Regions from separate parts of the Fictibacillus iocasae genome, predicted to be linked through region 2. Evidence: riboswitches for the same ligand, from Rfam matches in the RefSeq annotation. Region 2 holds a riboswitch; each other region holds the start of a gene.
What was found. Region 2 has a riboswitch for S-adenosylmethionine ahead of ACFQPF_RS16155 (Fur-regulated basic protein FbpA). Riboswitches for the same ligand answer to the same signal wherever they lie in the genome.

Region 1 (2,260 bases), on a different contig from region 2:
GCTGATCAAACAGGATAGAGCCGGACATGTTCTTCGCTTCTAAAATGAGCAGATACGATGGTGAGAGCAGAAGGCAGTCAATTTGAAAAAAATCGCCATTCTCATTTTCTAGCCTGAGGTCTTCAAGCACAGAATAATGGTTTTGCTTGAGAAATTGAAAATCATAATGCAGCGCCTGCTCACCGCGATACCCCGCCAAGCTTCGCGCAAGATCTTCTTCAATGTCCGCCCGCTTTTTGTGCATAGCCGGAAGCCTCCTCAACAATGCCTCAAGCTTTAAAATTTTGAGCGGGATATCCCTCTTTTTTAGAATGGTGACCAATGGATCCACCTCCCTTTTGGAAGTCATCATGACATAATTAGCGGGTGCAGCCAAATGAGTAAAATGGTGTTCTCAGCGGGGATTTGGTTGTAGATGGGGATGGCCGCTTAGAGCAAGTCTCGTTTTGGACTTGCAGAGGTGCTGTTTTTTGAGAAAATGATAGATTTTGGAGGGTGCAAATAACGAGGGTGTGCTGCAAACAAACATGTCGAAGAATAAATAAAATTTCGCCGTGCAAATAAATTTTCATACCTGCAAATAAGAGGCGCAGATTTGCAAAGAAATAAGCCGGATTCGCAAATAAACTCCTCAAATTCGCAAACAAATGCTAGCCAGCCGATCAGCAACTAGAAAAAATAGTGTTGACAACGACCTGCACTCGGCATTATGATTGTAAACAATTAAATATTGAGAATATTTACTCTTATCCAGAGTGGTGGAGGGACTGGCCCTATGAAACCCGGCAACCAAACTTACATGTTGTAAGTTCAGGTGCTAAATCCTGCAGAACACTTATGTGTTTTGAAAGATGAGAGAGGTCCGGTTCCGTATATGATGCCTCTCTGAAACTTTCAGAGAGGCTTTTTGATGTTTACAAAACAAGAGGAGGAAATTGAAAGATGAAAAAATGGGGACTTTTTTTACTAGTGTTGGTGTTTGCGTTGACGGGGTGTGCGAGCGGATCGGCGGATAAAGGCGAGGCGCTGCCGGAGGATAAGCTGCTGATCGGTGTGACGGCTGGACCGCACGAGCAGATTTTTGAAAAGGTAAAAGAGGTAGCGGAGAAGGACGGCCTGGAGATTGAACTGAAGGTATTTAACGAGTACGTGATGCCGAACGTGGCGCTGTCGGAAAAGGAACTGGACGCGAACAGCTTCCAGACAGAGCCGTACTTGGATACGTTCAAGAAAGACCGCAAGCTTGATATTGTAGAAGTTTTCGATACGGTGACGTTCCCGCTCGGCATCTACTCAAACAAGATTAAGAGCATTGATGACATCAAGGAAGGCGACAAGCTTGGCATTCAGAACGATCCGATCAACTTGGCACGAGCGCTAAATCTTTATGAAAAAGCAGGACTGATCAAGCTAAAGAAAGGCGCTGGCATGGAAGCGACGCAAAAAGATATTGTGGAGAACAAGAAAAACGTCAAGTTTGTGGAGCTAGAAGCGTCACAGATTCCAAGACAGCTGGATGAACTGACAGCGGCAACGATCAACACCAACTTCGCGATCGAGCACGGACTGAAGCCGAAGAAAGACTCTCTGTTCATTGAAGGAGACGATTCGCCGCACGTGAACTTAGTCGCTGTGCGCGGTGAGAACAAGAACGATAAGGTGTTGAAGAAGCTTGAGAAAGCGTACCGCTCGAAAGAAGTGAAGGACTTTATTGAAAATGAATTCGACGGCGCCGTTCTGCCGTCTTGGTAAAAGGGGGGAGGAGCGTATGATTCAGCTGCAGAACGTGTCCAAAACGTTTGTGACGAAAAAAGGGAGTGTGGAGGCGCTGAAAAACGTCTCCCTCGACGTGAAAAAGGGTGAGATATACGGCGTGATCGGGTACAGCGGAGCAGGTAAGAGCACGCTCATCCGCTGTGTGAATTTGCTTGAAAAGCCGTCAGAAGGAACAGTGTCGGTAAACGGCACCGAGCTCACGAAGCTTCCTTCTAACAAGCTAAGTGAATCGCGCAAAAAAATCGGCATGATTTTTCAAGGATTCAACCTGCTGAAAACAGCGACCGTTTATGAAAACATCTCCATTCCACTGCGCCTTTCCGGGCTGCCGAAAGCGGAAATTGACCACCGTGTGAAAAAATACTTGTCGATCGTCGGCATTGAGGGAAAAGCGGATTCGTACCCTTCTCAGCTGTCTGGCGGCCAGAAACAGCGTGTGGCGATCGCACGGGCACTCGCACATGAGCCGGAAATTTTATTAAGT
Region 2 (2,260 bases):
CTTTGCATCATTCTCATCATCTTTTTTATCGTTAAAACAATCGGCAAAACGGTCATCAGCCGTATGTTCGATCAAGCAGCGAAAAATAAAAGAATGACGACAAACCGTGTCGTCACCTTGCAAAAGCTTGTACTTAACCTGTTTTCTTATATCCTGATTTTTGTATTTGCAGGAATTATTTTCGAATTGTTCGGGCTGGATATTAAAACACTCATCGCTGGTGCAGGTATTCTTGGACTCGCCATAGGATTTGGTGCACAGGGCCTTGTCAGTGATATCGTAACAGGCTTTTTTGTTTTGCTGGAAAAACAAATGGACGTTGGAGATTTTGTCACGATTGGCAGTGTTTCAGGCATCGTGGAGGAAGTCGGTTTACGAACCACTCACGTCAGAGCGTTTGACGGCACCCTTTTTTATATGCCGAACCGCGAGATCAGTACAGTTGCCAATCATTCACGAGGAAACATGCAAGCGCTTGTCGACATCGGCATCGCCTATGAAGAAAGCATCGATGAAGCCTTAGCGGTGATCCGTTCGGCGTGTGAGAGCGTGAAGGAAGTGAATGAAAACATCATTGAAGGACCTAACGTGTTAGGTGTTCAAAGCTTTGGCTCGTCTGAAGTTGTCATACGAATTCTGGCAAAGACAACAAACATGGAGCAATGGGGCGTAGAAAGAGAGTTAAGAAAAGCCATTAAGGAAGCCCTTGATGAAGCGGAAATCGAAATCCCTTATCCTCATCAGGTGCATATCGAAAAGAAAGTGAAAGTGATGGCATAGAGCTAACGTTAATCCGGGGTCCGGTACGCATTTCCTTCATACAAGGAAACTCAAAGGATGCAATGGAAACGTACCGGCCCCCGGCATTTGACTTTCTCATGAAAACCGCTTACATTTAATATAAGTGAATAATGTTTTTTCTTATTATGAGAGGGGGAGGGATCTGGCCCTTTGAACCCTCGGCAGCAGGCTGGAATTAAACGGTACTGTGCCAAATCCATCGGACGCTATTCTCTTTACAGCAGCGTCGGAAAGATAAGAAGAGCGTGTGCGGACGTATGAACAGTCTAACGAATGTCTCTTCTTTTATAAAAAGGAGAGACGTTTTTTTACGTTTAAAAGGAGGGAGACGGATACATATGAACGACGATCAAAAAGACAAGCTGATTACCAGCTTGCTCGGTCATAATATTTATAAAACGAGTGATGGAAGGCATCTGTATGAAGTCTCCCTCGAAGATCTCGAACGCGAGTATAAGCAGCTGCTCCTAAGGCCGAGTGAGGAGACGTCGTAACAGTAAAATTAAAAAAGCAGGATCATGGCGATCCTGCTTTTTTCCGATCATTCACCTCGAAATGCGTCTGCAATGAGCCTATAAGATTGCAGCTTGGCTTCAAATTCATGAATGATGCTGACAATCACGACTTCGTCAGTCTGATATGCCCTCGCAAGGCGCTCAATCTGAGCTTTCACTTTCGCGGGTGTGCCGACGATAATCCGGCCGCGGTTGTTCGCGATGTGTTCCCGGTCAAACGGTGTATACGGGAATGATTCCGCCTGCTCGACGCTTGGAATACCGTTTCGGCTTTTGCCTGTTTCAATGAGAAGAATGGAGAGATCAAGACTTGAAGCGAGCCTCTCCGCTTCTTCCTCCGTTTCGGCACAAACAGCAAAAACAGCTACACTGTTGGCCGGTTTTTGGCTGATGTGAGAAGGCGTGAACGCTTGAAGATAAGTATTCATCACCTGCGGCCCGCCGATCGGATTAATAAAATGCGCAAAAGAGAAGCCGGCGCCTTTTTCGGCCGCTACACTCGCGCTAGAACCGCTTGAGCCGAGGAGCCATAGTTCAGGCGACGTCTCAGGCTGCGGTGTGGCTTTCAAACCTTGAAAGCGATGATGCTCAGTGCGTCCGTGCAGGTAATCTGCTACATCATCAATCTGGTTCGGATAGTCACGAATATCGCGGCTGGCGTTCTCCTGCAGCGCCATGGTCGCAAGCGGCATCCCGCCAGGTGCCCGCCCGATGCCAAGATCGATGCGGTCAGGAAACAGCGATTGAAGGACGGCGAAATTTTCTGCGACTTTATAGGCACTGTAATGAGGCAGCATTACACCGCCAGAGCCCACACGGATATTTTCGGTTTTCGCCGCGATCGCCGAGATGAGTACTTCTGGCGATGAGCCAGCCAGACTGTCGCTGTTATGGTGCTCTGACACCCAAAAGCGGTAGTAACCGAGCTTTTCGGCTTCTTGGGC
Region 3 (2,260 bases), on a different contig from region 2:
CAACCATACGCGCATAAAACGGCGCTGCACCCACGATTAATGCGGGCAGTGCCGAAGAGGCACCCAGCATGGACCCGACTAGAATCTTCGTGAATGGGATTAATAAAATAATCAAGATAATAAATGGAATGGAACGGAAGATGTTCACGACCGCTGCAATCAGTCCATTAAGAAACGCGTTTTCCCAAAGGTTTCCCTTGCCTGTAAGAAACAATGCCAGCCCGAGAAAAAGTCCGAGCACAAATGTTGCCGCGACGGAAACAGCCGACATATAAAGTGTTTCAAGAGTTGCCGTAAGAATAGTATCCCACTGTACATTCGGAAATAAATCTTTAAGCATTATCAATCACCTCTACTTCTACTTGATGCTCATGAAGAAAGGCAACTGCTTGATCCACTGATTCCTGCTCGCCATCTAACTGAATGAACAATGAACCATATGGGCCATTTTGAGTCTGTGAAACCTTTCCTTGCAAAATATTAACGGAGAGATCAAATTTACGGATCAGCTGGGTGATGACCGGCTGTTCAGCGCTTCCACCAACGAAAGTTAAGCGGATGATCTTGCTCTCAGGAAACTCTTCTACCAAATGCTTAATCGTATCCACTGTTTCTTCCGGCTCTGTTACTTGTTTCACAAAATCCTTCGTAATATTTTGCGACGGATTTCTGAAAACACTTAGTACTTCACCTTGCTCGACCACTTTCCCGTTCTCCATCACCGCAACACGATGGCAAATTTTTCGAATAACGTGCATTTCGTGTGTGATGAGAACGATAGTAAGTCCCAGCTTCTGATTAATCTCTACTAGAAGATCCAAGATGCTTTCTGTCGTCTTCGGATCAAGTGCTGAAGTCGCTTCATCACACAGCAGGACTTTCGGATTGTTTGCCAGTGCTCTAGCGATGCCGACCCGCTGCTTCTGCCCCCCGCTCAGCTGTGACGGATAAGATCCGCCGCGGCCTTCAAGCCCGACAAGCTTGATGAGCTCATTGACTCGACTATCGATCTCGGCCTTGGACTTACCTGCAATTTCAAGAGGAAAAGCGATGTTTTCTTTAACGGTGCGTGACCATAATAAATTGAAATGCTGGAATATCATGCTGATTTCCTGACGAGCTTTTCTTAGTTCGCCAGCGGACAGATGAGACAATGATTTTCCTGCTACCGTCACGTTTCCGCTTGTTGGACGTTCCAGCATGTTAAGCATTCGAATAAGTGTACTCTTCCCCGCGCCACTATATCCGATGATGCCGAATATTTCTCCTTGTTGAACATGTAAGTCGACCGTGTCAACTGCGTTTACCTCACCATCTTTAGTGCGGAACACTTTTTTGACTGATTCTAATGTGATCACGGTATCATCCCCTGCCTTCTTTGCAAAAATAAAAATGCCCTCCTGCTTAAAATGAGCAGAAAGGCATAATATTATCTATGCACCTTCTTCTCATCTCCCAAAGTAAATTTCTTACTCTGCAGGAATTGGCACCTTTCCAGCATAATGCTGGCGGTTGCCGGGTTTCATCGGGCCAGTCCCTCCACCTCTCGCGATAAGAACAAGTTGTTCTTGTTTATTTAACTGTGTTGAATTGTAGCACCCATGCCGAATGATGTCAAACAATACGTGCCAATATCTTTATTTACTGAATAAAAGAGTACTTTTCAGCTCTTCCCACTGTGATGCCAGGAACAGAACAGCTTCCCATTTCAGCCTTTGCTTGAATGCTCCGTCAAATTCCAGCCGCCCGTCTTTCAGCATTTTGGATAGCTTTTCTTTCCCTTCAAACAAAAGGGACAGGTTCTCTGCTTCTCCTGAAATGGAAATTTTCATCGGAATCGTGTCTTCTTTATACCTGATGATCACCTTGGTCTCACTTTCCATAAAGAATAAAGGGCGCTCTTTAATTCCGAACAATGGCAAATATGGACTCTTAGCAATTTGGTTCTCCCAGCACGATGCATTCAACATGAAAAATCCCCCCAAACCGTTATAACACCGATTTCGGGGAACGCTATGGTTATCCCTGCCAAAAGCCTTCGACAGCGGGCATCTTTCGTACCCTATCATCTGACAGATTTTTCTTTACGCTTTTCTTTCCCCTTCCCTTTGTGTACATGGTTCTTTTCACTGCGTTTTATTGTAGAAGTCTGGACAGGCCCTCTTACTTTGATTTTGACAACTGACTTCTTTTGCAGATTTTTGTCCTTTTTTTGCTTGTTTTGCTTGTTTTGCAAAGGAAATCTTTCTGCATGCTGCTT

Region 1: it holds a riboswitch for S-adenosylmethionine, as region 2 does, so the genes downstream of both, ACFQPF_RS09275 (MetQ/NlpA family ABC transporter substrate-binding protein) here and ACFQPF_RS16155 (Fur-regulated basic protein FbpA) in region 2, are expected to answer to the same signal.
Region 3: it holds a riboswitch for S-adenosylmethionine, as region 2 does, so the genes downstream of both, ACFQPF_RS04410 (methionine ABC transporter ATP-binding protein) here and ACFQPF_RS16155 (Fur-regulated basic protein FbpA) in region 2, are expected to answer to the same signal.

The regions. Positions count from the first base shown of each region.
Region 1 covers NZ_JBHTCP010000015.1:19,737-21,996, reverse strand. The annotation lists gene ACFQPF_RS09280 (nuclease-related domain-containing protein) at 1-244, opposite strand, end outside; SAM riboswitch class I at 744-858, shown strand; gene ACFQPF_RS09275 (MetQ/NlpA family ABC transporter substrate-binding protein) at 943-1,752, shown strand; gene ACFQPF_RS09270 (methionine ABC transporter ATP-binding protein) at 1,769-2,260, shown strand, end outside.
Region 2 covers NZ_JBHTCP010000050.1:90,884-93,143, reverse strand. The annotation lists gene ACFQPF_RS16160 (mechanosensitive ion channel family protein) at 1-780, shown strand, start outside; SAM riboswitch class I at 919-1,042, shown strand; gene ACFQPF_RS16155 (Fur-regulated basic protein FbpA) at 1,140-1,295, shown strand; gene ACFQPF_RS16150 (LLM class flavin-dependent oxidoreductase) at 1,343-2,260, opposite strand, start outside.
Region 3 covers NZ_JBHTCP010000009.1:48,670-50,929, forward strand. The annotation lists gene ACFQPF_RS04405 (methionine ABC transporter permease) at 1-340, opposite strand, end outside; gene ACFQPF_RS04410 (methionine ABC transporter ATP-binding protein) at 333-1,358, opposite strand; SAM riboswitch class I at 1,446-1,558, opposite strand; gene ACFQPF_RS04415 (hypothetical protein) at 1,638-1,970, opposite strand; gene ACFQPF_RS04420 (anti-sigma-I factor RsgI family protein) at 2,066-2,260, opposite strand, start outside.